DNA from 2 places in the Pradoshia sp. Z3_51 genome. Region 2 is predicted to be linked to the other one. Evidence: riboswitches for the same ligand, from Rfam matches in the RefSeq annotation. Region 2 holds a riboswitch; the other holds the start of a gene.

Region 1 (8,123 bases), on a different contig from region 2:
ATTTAATTGGATTTATGGGAGCTGGGAAAACGACTGTGGGTAGGGCTCTCGCTGAAAAAATGCGTTGTCCCTTTTATGATAGTGATCAGACGGTGGTTGAACGTACAGGAAGGTCGATTCCGCAGCTCTTTGATGAAGTAGGTGAAGATGGATTCAGGGACCTAGAACAGCAGGCGTTGCAATCATTACCTATCGAAAATTGTATCATTGCGACAGGCGGGGGTATCATTCTTAGGGAAGACAACCGGAAATATATGAAGGAAAAGGGAACCGTTATTTGGCTCCATGCCAATCCGACAGAAATCATAAAAAGGCTCGAGACTGACTCATCACGCCCTTTATTGTCCGGAAATAAAGAGGAACAAATAGTGCAGCTTTATCAAAAGAGGGTTAACCTATATAAGTTAGCTGCTGATTTACAGGTTCATACGGACAGAAAAACAAAAATGGAGATTACAGAAGAGATATTAATGAAAATCACCATAAACTAGCCATCTTTTTTAGAAATTAATGAATAACATCCATGATAAATGGAGATACTTCTGATGGGTGAATGTCGATGAAAACAAATGATTATATAAAATTTTTAACAATTCAGTGGTTAGTGTATATGAAGCAGCCAAAGGAAGTACGTAAAGAGCAACGCCGTCATCATAGAGATGATCGGCCGCCATTAATGAACCATTGGTTCGGAATCATTCCGTTATCAATTGAAATGCTCTTTAAACGTAAGGCGTAATAAAGTTTCTTTAAAAAAGCAGTGGATTTTTTTGCAACCCACTGCTTTTTTGTATTCATTTTTATATCTTCATCAAAGATTAAGCTTTATTCTAAACTATTGTTTAGTTGATGCGAGAATTCAGCCTTAACTTTAAATACCTCTTTTAGATAGCCTGACCGCTAAGATAAAAAAGTCCGCCATTTATAATGCTGACACGGATTCTGGGTTCGTATTGCATTCGTAATGCTTCTTTTTCAAGGTCATACATGTGAGTTTCCTCTTCTTTTTTATCCTCATAAAAATGGTTCAGCAAACTCAAGTCTTTATTCCAGCGCACGAGAGCCTCATCAGCCCACCCATGGTCATCCTGATTAATTTTATTTTGGATGTAAGTTTTGATACGATGCAACCCGCTTTGATAACGAATAATGGGTGTAAGGGTAAATGTATAGTCAGATATTTTAGGTGTAAGCGAGAGTTTATCAGCTGAATCAATAAAATTTTCTACAAAAAGACCGTTGATCAGGTTCAATCCTATTGAAAAGAATAAATCCTTTTTTCGGTCGCATTCATAGGATATATTAACATTTACACCTAACCAGGGAAATAAAGGCATCTGACCACTAGTCACTTTAATCTCCTCAAATAAGCGGATATGCTTCGATAGTCTTTGGGCAGACGCGAATATTTGGTGCAGGCGAGGGGATCCAAAATGTATGAATTCCCCTTTTAAATCAGGAGGAGCTGCCTCTTTGTCGAGGATAAACGTTAAGCTCATCGGATTAGGCACTCCGCCAACTTTCTCGAGATAATGCCAATAAAAAGGTCGGTTCATCAGTTCTTTATCCATATCAATTGTCAACTGCACAGTTAGATGACCTGGCCCTTGATTGATGATTTCGCATTGATTGGCTGTGAAAAATTGAACGAGAAACTCAAGAATTTCCTGTTGCTGCATGTGAAGGCATCTCCTTTTTTAGATCTTGAGCAAGCTGTATTAAAGACGTGAGATTATCCATTTTAACCTTCATCTCACCCTCTGTTTTTGATTTATTGAGGATGTCAGTTAAATGCTCTTCAAGATTCTTAACCTCCAGCCTCGTTAGAATATCATCAAGTTCCCCAACGACACGTTCAAATAATTGAATTTTTTCGTAGAGAATTTTCATAATATGATCCTCAATGGTATTCCTGGTCGCAAAATTATAGATTCGGACATCTTCTGTTTGTCCAAGTCTGTGAATTCGGCCGATTCTTTGTTCCAGTCGCATCGGATTCCAAGGTAAATCAAAGTTTATAATATGATGGCAAAACTGCAGGTTAATTCCTTCTCCACCTGCTTCTGTAGCAATTAAGACTTGTGCTTGTTTTTCGAACAGTTCTTTCATCCAGTCCTTCTTACTACGTTTAAATCCGCCGCGGAATGGAACAGAAGTGATTCCATTTTGCTTAAGAAACCACTGCAAATATAATTGCGTGGCTCGATACTCGGTAAAAATGATAACCTTATCTTTTATAGAATGAATCAATTCAAGTGCTTTTTTCGCTTTTGAATTGCAATCAACCAGTTCGACCAGGTTGATAAGGTTATGTATGGCTTCCTTAAAGCTTAGTCCGGCATCCGGGTTTCGATCGAGCATATTTTTTAGCGTAAAGTAGACGGCTTCCCTGCTGCTGCATGCTTCACGCTGAAGGATTAACGAAGAAAATGTACTCCCGATACCCTCCGGTAATTCTTTCCTAAATGAAGAAACCCCATCATATAGAGCCTGTTCCTTTTCGGTGAAATCTATAAAAATGGTTTCAACCTTTCTCTTAGTCCATTCAATGCCGGTATCCTGACGTTTATTTCGAATCATCACCATATTAACCAATTCTTTCAAATAAGCATCATCCTTTAATGAACGTTTCTTAGCAGAAAAGCGTTCATTAAATTTGGCATAACTTCCCAAATGCCCTGGCTTAAGCAATGATACAAGATAAAAAATTTCTTCTATCTTGTTTTGAATAGGGGTTGCCGTTAACAGTAGACAGAACTTTCTCTGGACTTTTTGTACAAACTCATAGTTTTTGGTTTTATTGTTTTTTAACTTGTGAGCTTCATCTATGATGACAATGTCATAGGTTTGTTCGAGTATGGCAGAACGATGAGGCTCTCGTTTAGCAGTATCTATGGAAGTGATTATACATTCAGAATCCCACCCATACCCCTTTCTGTATATGACAGCTGGTATGTGAAACTTCTGATTAAGCTCCTGTGCCCATTGAGATACGAGAGAGGCTGGGACTAGTATTAGTATTTTGCTTGCCAGGCCCCGAATCATATATTCCTTTAAGATCAGACCGGCCTCTATTGTTTTACCAAGACCTACTTCATCAGCTAATATGGCTTTACCATTCATTCTTTCGATGACTTCGGTAGCAGCTTCGAGCTGATGGGTTAAAGGTGTAAATCCTGATAAATGCTTTGGTGCAAGGAGGCCGTTGAAATCTGGAATTAGATTATGCTTTTCGGCCTCCAATCCGAGTTTAAAAAGGGAGTAGCTGCACCAGGGGCCATCCTCCATAATCTTTTCCTCAAGCTCCTTTTCCCAATCTTCATCAAAATAGACCTTTGGTGTTAAACTCAATGTGAATCCCAACTTTCTTTATTTAAGCTAGTTAGATAAATGCTTGATTGTAATTTAACTAAATTCAATAGAATTCTCTTACCTTATATAGGTATAGGTGGTGTCATTAATTTCTAAACAATAGTAGGAGTTTAATCTCCGGCTAAAATCTGATTAAATGCTTTATGCGGATGGCAGAAAATTATAAGGAATTTATTAAGTGACGCCTAAACAATTTTTTTGCCCCAATAAAGCTGAGGTGTTACTGATATTTTTTTAGTTTCCAATCATTCATCGAGATAACGTAAATGTTGCCACCTGATAATTGTTGATGGTAGGATATAAATGTAAGACTATTTAGAAAACGGCTTATCTCTTGCTTTTTGTTTAGTATGACCAATTTACATAATTATATGAGCGAATGAAGGCAAGGGGAGAGACCGTATTTGCGGCACCGAAGGAGCAAATGGTGAATCCATGAATCTCTCAGGTACAGAGACTCTTGCTGGACGCATCTCTGGAGAGCGCTTCCTTTATTGTGAAGCCACCCAAGAGGAAACGCCGAAGTACGTTACCCGGCGGTAAACTTTCAGGTATCAGGACAGAGCCCCCCTAATAAGGGAGGTTTCTGTCCTTTTTTTCGTGGATCGCTGAAGGATATATCGCTTCGGTCAAATGTGGAAAAGCGGCGTTTTACTTAATAAGTTAACAAGCAATCGTTTAAATGGCATAACAAGCAAGAGTATCCGTATAAAACGAATCGAATTTTTTAGGAGGGTAAGGATGGGAGAATTAAAGCAGACTCCGCTGATCAGTGTGTACAGGGAGTATGGAGGAAAAACAATTGATTTTGGCGGCTGGGAACTGCCTGTCCAATTTTCAGGCATTAAACAGGAGCATGAATCAGTGCGTACAAAAGCAGGCCTCTTTGATGTATCACATATGGGCGAATTCATGATTAAGGGTGCTGGGTCTTTACCATTTTTGCAGCTGATGATGACCAACGATGTCAGTAAGCTGAAAACGGGCCGGGCACAGTATACTGCTATGTGCTATGAGAATGGCGGAACGGTTGATGACCTGATTATTTATAAAAAAGGTGAAGATGATTATTTGTTAGTTGTGAACGCATCTAATATTGATAAAGATTTTGAGTGGTTAAAAAAGCATGCGAGCGAAGATGTAGAACTAAAAAATATATCGGAACAAATAGGGCAATTGGCATTACAGGGACCGCTTGCAGCTGATATATTACAGAACCTTGCAGAGGAAGTAGAACTCAATACCATTGGTTTCTTTGCTTTTCGTGAAGATGTCATGATAAATGGCATTAGTGTACTTGTTTCAAGAACTGGCTACACCGGTGAAGATGGATTTGAATTGTACTGTAAGAGCGAAGATACAGTGAAGCTTTGGAAAGATCTTTTAGAATTCGGTAAGGATAAGGGATTGGTTCCATGTGGACTTGGGGCAAGAGATACGCTTCGGTTTGAAGCAAAACTTCCTTTATATGGCCAAGAGTTATCTCCAGAGATTACACCTATCGAAGCGGGGATTGGGTTCGCTGTAAAAACCGATAAAGAACATTTTATTGGTAAGGAAGTTTTAAAGGAACAGAAGGAAAATAGCGCCCCTAGAAAGCTTGTCGGAATCGAAATGATTGACCGCGGTATTCCGAGACATGGGTACCCGGTTTTCGTTAAGGATGAAAACATCGGGGAAGTGACCACTGGAACACAATCCCCAACCTTAAAGAAAAACGTAGGCCTTGTCCTGATTAATGTAGAATTCGCTAACCTTGATGAGGTAGTCGAGGTTGAGATACGGGAAAAAAGATTAAAGGCGAAAATTGTTAGTACTCCATTTTATAAACGCACTCAGGCAGGAGGAGTAAAAAAATGAAGCATCGTTATTTACCAATGACAGAGCAGGATACTGAACAGATGTTAACAGCGATTGGTGTAGAATCAATCGATGACTTATTTTCTGATATACCTGAAAAAGTAAGGTTTAAGGGTGAATACAAGCTAAAAAAAGCAAAGTCTGAATCAGCACTTCTGAAAGAATTAACAGAGCTAGCCGAGAAAAATGCCAATCTCAGGACCCATAGTTCTTTTCTTGGAGCGGGAGTATATGACCATTACATGCCAGTCATCGTTGATCACGTTATCTCAAGATCAGAGTTTTATACCGCTTATACACCGTATCAACCGGAGATTTCCCAGGGAGAATTGCAGGCTATTTTTGAATTTCAAACGATGATTTGTGAACTGACCGGAATGGATGTGGCGAACTCCTCCATGTATGATGGGGGAACTGCTCTGGCCGAGGCAGCCATGCTCTCAGCAGGACATACACGTCGTAAGAAACTGCTTGTTTCAGAGACAGTGCACCCGGAATCACGGGCTGTTTTATCCACTTATGCAAAAGGCCAATATCTTGAGCTTGAAGTTGTCCCCTGTAAAAATGGAGTGACGGATACAGAACAATTGGCGGGTATGATGACTGATGAGGTAGCTGGTTTTATTACTCAATATCCAAACTTCTTTGGCCGAATCGAAAACTTAGCTGAAATTGAACAAATTGTTCATGAACATAAAGGAATGTTAATTGTTTCAAGTAACCCACTTTCACTTGGTGTCTTGAAACCGCCGGGTGATTTTGGTGCAGATATTGTCATAGGGGATGCACAGCCGTTCGGAATCCCGGCTGCATTTGGCGGACCTCATTGCGGATATTTTGCAGTTACTTCTAAGCTGATAAGAAAAGTACCTGGACGTTTGGTTGGCCAAACGGTTGATGAGGATGGGAAGCGTGGGTTTGTATTAACCTTGCAGGCGAGGGAACAGCATATTCGTCGCGATAAAGCGACCTCGAATATTTGCTCTAACCAAGCATTAAATGCTCTCGCAGCCTCTGTGGCAATGACTGCGTTAGGTAAGAAAGGCGTGCAGGAGATGGCGCTTCAAAATCTCCAAAAAGCGCATTATGCAAAGGAGCAATTAAAAGCAAATGGACTTGAAATTGCCTTTGAAGGACCTTCTTTCAATGAGTTTGTTGTTAAGTTAAATGGTTCTGTAGCTGCAGCTAATAAAATGCTCCTACAAAAAGGCATAATTGGTGGTTATGATTTAGCTTGTGATTATCCTGCCTTAACCAATCATATGCTTGTGGCAGTGACGGAGCTGCGTACAAAAGAAGAGATTGATAGATTTGCACAGGAATTGGGGGATTTCCATGAATAAACAGGATCAGCCATTAATATTTGAACAAACCAAGCCGGGCCGTATCGGCTATTCGTTGCCGGAAATGGATGTTCCGGAGTCAGCATTAACTGAGCTTTTGCCTGAGGAGTTCATTCGCACAGAGGAACCAAAGCTGCCTGAAGTATCCGAGTTGGATATCATGCGTCATTACACGGCACTTTCGAGAAGAAATCATGGCGTCGATTCCGGTTTCTATCCGCTCGGTTCCTGTACCATGAAATATAATCCGAAAATTAATGAGAATGTTGCCCGTCTAAATGGATTTGCACATGTTCATCCTCTGCAGGATGCAGAAGCTGTACAGGGTTCTTTAGAGTTAATGTATGATTTGCAGCAAAGTCTAAAGGAAATCACAGGTATGGACGAAGTCACTTTGCAACCGGCTGCGGGAGCGCATGGAGAGTGGACGGGATTAATGATGATTCGTGCCTATCATGAGGCGAATGGTGATTTTGACCGCGTAAAAGTAATTGTTCCTGATTCTGCGCATGGTACGAATCCTGCCTCAGCCACAGTTGCGGGATTGCAAACTGTTACCGTGAAGTCAGGTCCGGATGGTTTAGTAGATCTGGAAGATTTGAAGAGTGTTGTAGGGAAAGATACAGCAGCCTTAATGCTTACAAATCCGAATACACTGGGGCTTTTTGAAGAACAGATCATCGAGATGGCCGAAATTATTCATGATGCCGGTGGAAAACTATACTATGACGGTGCCAATCTGAATGCTGTACTATCCAAGGCTCGCCCGGGTGATATGGGATTTGACGTTGTTCATCTTAACTTGCATAAGACATTTACTGGACCACATGGCGGCGGTGGGCCAGGTTCAGGGCCGGTTGGGGTTAAGAAGGAGTTAATTCCGTTCTTACCAAAACCGCTTATTGTAAAAGAAGAGAATGGCTATCAGCTTGATTACAATCGTCCGCAATCAATTGGCAGAGTAAAGCCGTACTATGGAAATTTTGGAATCAATGTCCGTGCCTATACGTATATTCGGTCTATGGGACCAGACGGATTGAAGGCAGTAACGGAGTATGCTGTCTTAAATGCAAACTATATGATGAGAAGATTGGCAGAGTACTATGATCTCCCATATGATAAGCACTGTAAGCATGAGTTTGTTATCAGCGGAAAACGTCAGAAGAAACTTGGTGTTCGGGCTCTTGATATTGCCAAGAGATTGTTAGACTTTGGCTATCATCCACCAACCATTTATTTCCCTTTGAATGTGGAAGAATGCATGATGATTGAGCCAACAGAAACAGAATCAAAAGAAACACTGGATGGCTTTATTGATGCTATGATTCAAATTGCCAGGGAAGCAGAGGAGAATCCGGAAATTGTACAGGAAGCACCACATACAACGGTAATCAGCCGTTTGGATGAGGCACTGGCTGCTCGTAAGCCTGTATTGAGATATCAAAATTAATAAGAATAAATTTTAAGCAGCTATCATGACCAGATAGCTGCTTTTTTAGAAGAATGAAGTGGTTCAGGATAGGGAGGGAAATACGATCGAAAATATAT
Region 2 (8,123 bases):
AATCGTTGATTCATTCAAGGTTGATGCTGTAGACACAACGGGGGCCGGAGACGCATTCATCGGCTGTTTCGCCTATAATTATATTCAGAATGGGGATATTGTCCAATCGATAAAAATGGCTAATGCCTTTGCAGCATTAAGTGTCACAAAACGTGGTACACAGAATTCTTATCCAAGTATGGATGAAGTTAAGTTGTTTTTAAGCAAAAGAATTGAAGCGTAAGCAGGATTTTAATTAAAACTTGGTTTTTAGTGAATTAAAGGATGGCTCTTAGTGATGGAGTCATCCTTTAATATTTAAGTTATTTTACACAAATATATGACTAAGATATTTTTAGGGGTTATTAAGATTACCTTTCTATTGTTCAAGTGTTTGTCATAAAAACAAATATAATTCAGATTAATCAGTTAATAAATTTGTTATCAATCGATATAATGATATAATAAAAGTGTTCTGTATTATGCGTTTCTAACAAAATTTTAGGAGATGACCAATATGAAAGCACTCAGATGGTACAATGCTAAAGATTTAAGGTTAGACAATTTAGAGGAACCTACTGCCAAAAAGGGAGAAGCAAAAATTAAAGTTGAATGGTGCGGTATTTGTGGAAGTGACTTACACGAATATACAGCCGGTCCAATTTTTATCCCAACCGAAGAGCCACACCCATTGAGTAAGGAGAAAGCTCCGATTGTAATGGGACATGAATTTTCTGGACAAGTTGTAGAGGTTGGCGAAGGCGTAACCAGAGTCCAAGTTGGTGACCGTGTTACAGTTGAGCCCGTCTACTCCTGTGGAAAATGCGAAGCTTGTAAACAAGGAAAATATAATCTATGTGAGCTAATGGGCTTTTATGGTTTAGCAGGAGGCGGTGGAGGATTCTCTGAATACGCTTCTATACCGGAACATATGTTACATAAGCTGCCTGAAAATGTTTCATTTGAACAAGGGGCACTCGTAGAACCTTCAGCTGTTGCTGTACACGCTGTTAAACAAAGTAAACTTAAAGTTGGCGATAAAGCAGCGGTATTTGGAACAGGACCAATTGGTTTATTAGTTATTGAAGCGTTAAAAGCAGCTGGTGCGGCTGAAATTTATGCAGTAGAATTATCAGAACAACGCAGGCAAAAAGCAGAAGAACTTGGTGCTATTGCTATCGATCCGAATCAGGGTGATGTCGTTGAACAATTAACTAAATTGACAAATGGCGGTGTTGACGTTTCATATGAAGTAACAGGAGTACCGATTGTTTTAAAACAAGCTATTCATTCAACTAAATTTAATGGTGAAACGATGATTGTTAGTATTTTTGAAAAAGAAGCGTCTATTCATCCAAACGATATTGTTATGAAAGAACGTACAATCAACGGTATTATTGGATACCGTGATATATTTCCTGCTGTTATCAATTTAATGGCTCAGGGCTACTTCCCAGCTGACAAACTCGTTACCAAACGAATTAAGTTGGATGATGTGATTGAAGAAGGCTTTGAAGGTTTATTAAACGAACGAAATCATATTAAAATATTAGTAAAAGCTGAATAATCATTGTACAAATGCAAATATGATAATCATATATAGAAACTAAAATGGCCTTCTCTTCAAATGGAATGGCCATTTTAGTGTTTATGGATTTATTAGTAAGAAAGCAACACGTGGTGTATTGGATTTTGAGGTGTATTATACATTTCTGAGTATACAATTCTGCTAAAACACGTAATTTAGTCGTATTTGTGGAAGTTAGTTGGAGATGTATATATTTTAATAATCTGAATATATAAAATCGTTCAATATGTATTTACTTTGCTAACTATTATAATTATAATAAGTATGTGAAACATTGAGCAAGTTAATATACATACGGAGGATTGATTGGAATGAAAGCAGCTGTAGTGAGTGCAACGAACCCTGGTAAGTTAGAATTAGTTGAAAAGGAGCTTCCTAAGTTAAAACCCGGTCAAGCTTTAGTTGATGTAGAATATTGCGGAGTATGTCATACAGACTTGCACGTAGCAAAAGGTGATTTCGGTGCAGTTCCGGGAAGAATTCCTGGACATGAAGGAATCGGCATTGTGAAAGAAATTGCAGACGACGTTACAAGTTTAAAAGTAGGAGATCGTGTCAGCATTGCCTGGTTCTTTAAGGGATGCGGAACTTGCGAATACTGTGTGACGGGAAATGAAACCTTCTGCCGCAGCGTACAAAACGCCGGCTTCACGGTTGATGGAGCAATGGCTGAGCAATGTATCGTAGAAGCGGACTATGCAGTTAAAGTACCTGAAGGTCTTGATCCAGCTCAAGCGAGCAGTATTACATGTGCAGGGGTAACTTGCTACAAAGCAATTAAAGTTTCTGATATTAAACCTGGTCAATGGATTGCTATCTATGGCTGTGGTGGATTAGGTAACCTTGCGATCCAATATGCGAAAAATGTATTCAATGCAAAAGTAATTGCAGTGGATATTAATGATGATAAATTGGCATTGTCCAAAGAAGTAGGAGCAGATCTTGTATGTAACCCATTAACAGATGGAGATGCAGGTGAGTGGATTCAGGAGAAAGTTGGAGGAGCTCATGCTGCAGTTGTTACAGCTGTTTCCAAAGTTGCCTTTAACCAGGCTGTTAACTCTGTTCGTGCCACTGCTAAAGTTGTTGCAGTAGGATTACCTCCTGAAACAATGGATTTGGCTATCGTGAAAACCGTATTGGATGGTATTCAAATCGTTGGTTCCTTAGTTGGTACACGTAAGGATTTAGAAGAGGCTTTCCAATTTGGAGCAGAGGGCAAAGTAGTGCCAATCGTTGAAACAAGATGCTTGCATGAAGTAAATGATATTTTTGAAGAAATGGAAGCAGGTAAAATCCAGGGCCGTATGGTCATCGATATGCACAAACACGAATAATTCCAATCAATAACCTTAAGTAATAAACCTCAAGCAGAATACTATAGAAAAAAATGCACTCCAATTGTTAAGTGTAATCTAACAACTGGAGTGCATTATTATTTTTGCTTTTGCTCTATTATCATAATCTCTTCTTTTTATGATAGTTATATAAAATGAACAATAAGACAAACCATAATGGTGTAAGCAGCATTGCTAAGCGTGTTTCCGCAGCAATGAGCATTACAATCAGTATGAAAGCAAACATACCTAGGATTACATAATTTATAGCTGGTGTTAATGGAGCTTTGAATGTAGATTTAGCTCTTAAATCAGGTCTTGTTTTTACATATTTGATATGCGAGATTAAAATAATGCTCCATACCCAAATGAAACAGATGGCGCTGATTGTTGTGACGATTGTAAAGGCCTGCTCTGGTATCAGCTTGCTAAGCAGTGCACCGACAGAAACTACAATAGTAGAAGTTAATAATGCATTGCTCGGTACATGGTGTTTATTTAATTTGCCAAGTTTTTTTGGTGCTTCATTATGATTGCTTAAGTTGTACATTATCCGGCTGGTTGAGAATAAACCGCTGTTTGCAGCAGAGGCTGCCGATGTTAATACAACAAAGTTGATAATACCTGCCGCCATTGGAATCCCGATTAAGGCGAAGACACCTACAAATGGGCTGCTTGTCGCACTTAATTGATCCCAAGGATTGATGCATAAAATAACAAATAAGGCACCTACATAAAACAGTAAAATCCGTACCGGTATTTTGTTGATAGCAGATGGAATGTTTTTTCGTGGATTAGCTGTTTCAGCAGCAGATACACCAATAAGTTCAACTCCGACGAAGGAGAAGACAACCATTTGCAGTGATAGTAAGAACCCTGATATTCCATTCGGGAACATGCCGCCATGATTCCAAAGGTTAGAAACAGAAACAGTTCCGCTATCTGTTTCAAATCCAATCACAAGCAGTACGATTCCTACGACAATAAGTGCAACAATGGTAACGACTTTAATAATCGCAAACCAGAATTCCAACTCACCAAACAGTTTGACGGTTAATAGATTTAATCCTAATAGAATTACTAAACAGATAATGGCAGGCACCCATTGTGGGACATCAAACCAGTATTGTGTATATAAACCAACAGCGATAATATCGGCCATGGCTGTCATAATCCAGCAGAACCAATACGTCCAGCCTGTCACAAATCCAGCCCATGGACCCAAATATTCAGCTGCGAAATCGATAAATGATGTATGATTTGTATTCGATAAAAGTAATTCACCCAATGCTCTCATAACAAAAAATAGAGCTATTCCGATAATAAGATAAGAAAATAGGATGGATGGACCGGCTAAATGAATGGATTTTCCGGAGCCTAAAAATAAGCCGGTTCCAATTGTGCCCCCAATTGCAATTAATTGTATATGACGATTTTTTAAATCCCTTTTTAACTCTTGCTTAGCCAAGTTGCATGCCCCCGTTTAATCTTAGATGTCTAAAACAGGCACCTAGTAAAATAGATATTTATCATTTTTCTCGCTTTATTTAGATACTATGTCTCACCTCACTATTGATATTTGACAATAAAAAAAGAGATTGGTTGTCTCCAATCTCTAAAAGGGCAAGAATAACAAAAATCGTTACCATTCTGTCCTTTTGCCTGAGATTGTGAATCCTTCGGCGCTGTATAAATACAGTCTCTCCAGAAGCTGCTCCCGCCATAGTTTTATCCACAGCGATCAAAGCGTGCTATATTAAATTATCAATTATTAGATTATGTTAACTTATTAACATAATTCTGAAAAAATATTATGAAAAAAATGCTATCACTAAATTATTATGTTGTCAAACTAAGTACATGTAATTAAATGATTTGTTGAAGCATATGGAAGAGCCCAAGATTTACTTGAAATATATATAATCCATATGCTTTTGAACAATCAATTAATGATACTAAACAAGCTTCAGTTCTGATAAACCATACTATAAGTATTAAATAGTAAAGAAAGGTACTAGGTATCTCTCTTTTTTTGTTTTTTCCTTTAGAAATATAAGCATGGCAATGAGGTTAAGGGGAAGGCCAGAATCGAGAGCTCTCTTTTTCATGTTTATCTTAGCAGTAGCACAATTCATTCTGAAAAAAAGACCAAATCCATAAGGGATTTGGTCTTTAATCTACATTATTAAAAGGCAAATTCAAATTTAGAGTTCATCCGCTATCCCCAGCAGGATAATACCGAAGATAACAACTGCGATGATCATGTATTGTTTTTTAGTCAGCTTCTCTTTTAGGAAGATTCGTGACAGGATAATTGAAAAGATACTGTAAGAAGCAATCAATGGTGCTGCGATAATTGCATAGCCTGATGCCATGGCAAATACGTAGAAAAATTGACCAATCGTTTCCAAAATAGCTGCTATCCCTTTATCGCGCTCTTTAAATACATGGAAGGATTCCTTCTTTATAAAGCGAAGATAGATAAAACATACGGCAGCGCATAGGAAAAAGGTATATTCATACGCAAGTAAAGCTGAATTTTCGCTGATTAGATTCAATTCATCCAGATAGATGGCATCCGCAAATGTAGCAAGTCCATCAATAATGCAATATAAAATTGGGAAGATAATAGCCAAGAAACCAATTTGGTATTTTTTATCGATATGCTCGGAATTCAGTCGACGAACTTCATCTTCTGCTCTTTTTTCCAGAACGGCAATTCCCACAATCCCAAGAGTGATAATGATAATCCCAAGTACTTCAATGATACTTAGCTCATGAGTGAAAAAGATGAAGAGCAGAATGCTTGTTACGACACCTGAGGAATTCTGTATTGGTGAGGCGATAGACAATTCAATATAGCGCAAACCAATATACCCAAATGCCATGGAAAGGATGTATAAAGAAGATACTGGTAAATAATGAATCATCTCCATTGGATTGAACTGTATATCTTTTATAATCATATAGGCTGTTGCATGAATTCCCATGACAAGACCAACCATGATGATAATTTTAATATGGCTGTACTTGTCGTTGCTGTCTGATCCCTTTTTATAAAATAGGTCAGCACCACCCCATGCTAAAGCTGTTAGTAGTGAAAAAATAAACCACATAACGATTCTCCTTGTTGAAGTTTAATAAGCTTTCTGAACCCCGTATAACAAGACATACAGAATCGTTTACTCAAGTGAGAAGACGTTACTGCTGCTATTGCAAAACGGAGAGCAGAGCTGTGAATAAAAATGAATTTTAATAGAGTCACAGAGTCAAGAATATAATTTCATTGTAAACTGTGTCAAGGGATTTAAAGGATGAAACTATAATAGAAGTGTGCATTTAATATAACAATAGTAATGAAAGGGCTATCTTTTTGTTTTTCTTAATTTTTCAAATATAATAAAGGGAGAATTAACAATTATAGAAGAGGATGGAAAGTTCGCTAACCAGGGGAGATGGCTATGTTAGATTTAGTCCCAATTATGCTTGAAAAGGTAGGCATTATTGTCATTGTAGCCTTTTTAATTTCTAAAATGAATTCCTTTCGCCAAATCATTCACCCAGACCATAATCTAAATGAGCAGTTGAAATTATTTCTATTATTCGGCATGTTTGGGGTTATTAGTAATTATACTGGAATAGAAGTTTATCATTCTATGGTTGAAGAGAATAGATGGCTTTCAGCTATTGGAGAAGATAGTGCCATTGCTAATACAAGAGTGATGGGTGTTGTGATAGGCGGATTATTGGGAGGTCCCGTTGTTGGAGGAGGAGCTGGTCTGATAGCCGGTATACACCGTTATACATTGGGAGGGTTTACAGCCTTTTCCTGCGCCCTTTCTACCATCCTGGCCGGAATATTGGCAGGGTATATAGGCAACAGAAGAAAAAGGAGCGGGGGTCAGATAACTCCTTTGTTTGCTGCAGGAATTGGGATGTCCCTCGAAGCTTTGCAAATGGTGATTATCCTTGCGACTGCCAAACCTCTTGAGCATACATGGAGCCTCGTGCAGTTTATCGGTTTACCAATGATCACCATGAATGGATTCGGAACACTATTATTTATGCTGATCGTTCAGTCTATAAAACGTGATGGGGAGATAGCGCGTGCGAATCAAACCAATCAGGCATTTTTAATTGCGGACCAGACTCTTCCGCATTTTCGACAGGGCTTAAACACCCAATCATGCAAAGAAATATCAAAAATTATGCTTAATTTAACCGATGCAGATGCTGTCTCTATCACGGATGAACATTTGGTTCTTGCACATTTGGGGGCAGCCTCCGATCATCATAAACCTGGCGTGAAGCCGAGTACTGGGCTGACTAAAAAAGTACTTGAATCAGGATATGTTTCAATAGCCAAATCGAAGGAGGAAATCGAGTGCAGGCATAAGGACTGTCCGCTCGTAGCTGCCATCGTCCTCCCTTTAAAAGTGAAGGGGGAAATCTCTGGAACTTTAAAATTGTATTATACAAAGCCGGATAAATTAGACAGAGTTCAGCAGCAGTTAGCAGAGGGGCTGGCTAATTTATTTTCAACTCAGCTTGAGCTGGCAGAAGCGGAACGGCAGGCGAGGCTTTTAAAGGATGCTGAGATTAAAGCCCTGCAGGCTCAGATTCATCCACACTTCTTATTTAATAGTTTAAATACGATATCTGCCTTATGCCGGACTGATCCTGATAAAGCTCGTAAACTACTATTGGAATTAAGTTTATTTTTTCGAGGCAATTTACAGGGAGCCAGACAGTTGCTGATCCCGTTAGAAAAAGAGCTGGAAAATGTAAAAGCCTATTTATCTTTAGAGCAAACACGTTTTCCTCATAAATATGAAGTTAATTTTGATATAGAGAATGGATTAGAAAATGTATTGATTCCCCCATTTTTATTGCAGCCTTTGGTAGAGAATGCGATTCATTATGCATTTCCACAAAGAAAACAGTTTGGGAAAATTAATATACAAGTGTGCTCAAATGGCAATTATATGAGAATGATTGTTGCGGATAATGGACAGGGGATTGTGGAAGAAAGATTGAAAAGTCTGAGCAAGCAGGTTGTACCGTCAGCCGGTGGAAACGGTACAGCCATTTTTAATATTAGTGAACGCTTAAAAGGTATTTATAATAACCAAGCCCATTTTAAGGTTGATAGCAAAGTGGGTGAGGGCACCACTGTTAATATCTTAATCCCGCTGGAAAGTAAAGGAGGTGACGAGCAG

Evidence for each region. Region 2 has a riboswitch for glycine ahead of AC4BHA_RS13725 (amino acid permease). Riboswitches for the same ligand answer to the same signal wherever they lie in the genome.
Region 1: another riboswitch for glycine. It lies ahead of gcvT (glycine cleavage system aminomethyltransferase GcvT); the one in region 2 lies ahead of AC4BHA_RS13725 (amino acid permease).

What each region holds. Positions count from the first base shown of each region.
Region 1 covers NZ_JBZAJC010000003.1:7,621-15,743, reverse strand. Annotated here, with positions in the region: gene AC4BHA_RS07190 (shikimate kinase) at 1-491, shown strand, start outside; gene AC4BHA_RS07185 (YqzE family protein) at 560-739, shown strand; gene AC4BHA_RS07180 (YqhG family protein) at 885-1,679, opposite strand; gene AC4BHA_RS07175 (DEAD/DEAH box helicase) at 1,657-3,288, opposite strand; glycine riboswitch at 3,752-3,842, shown strand; glycine riboswitch at 3,846-3,937, shown strand; gene gcvT (glycine cleavage system aminomethyltransferase GcvT) at 4,114-5,232, shown strand; gene gcvPA (aminomethyl-transferring glycine dehydrogenase subunit GcvPA) at 5,229-6,575, shown strand; gene gcvPB (aminomethyl-transferring glycine dehydrogenase subunit GcvPB) at 6,568-8,025, shown strand.
Region 2 covers NZ_JBZAJC010000007.1:40,970-49,092, reverse strand. Annotated here, with positions in the region: gene rbsK (ribokinase) at 1-223, shown strand, start outside; gene AC4BHA_RS13735 (2,3-butanediol dehydrogenase) at 497-1,546, shown strand; gene adhP (alcohol dehydrogenase AdhP) at 1,879-2,904, shown strand; gene AC4BHA_RS13725 (amino acid permease) at 3,026-4,372, opposite strand; glycine riboswitch at 4,545-4,622, opposite strand; gene AC4BHA_RS13720 (DMT family transporter) at 5,109-6,020, opposite strand; gene AC4BHA_RS13715 (LytS/YhcK type 5TM receptor domain-containing protein) at 6,366-8,123, shown strand, end outside.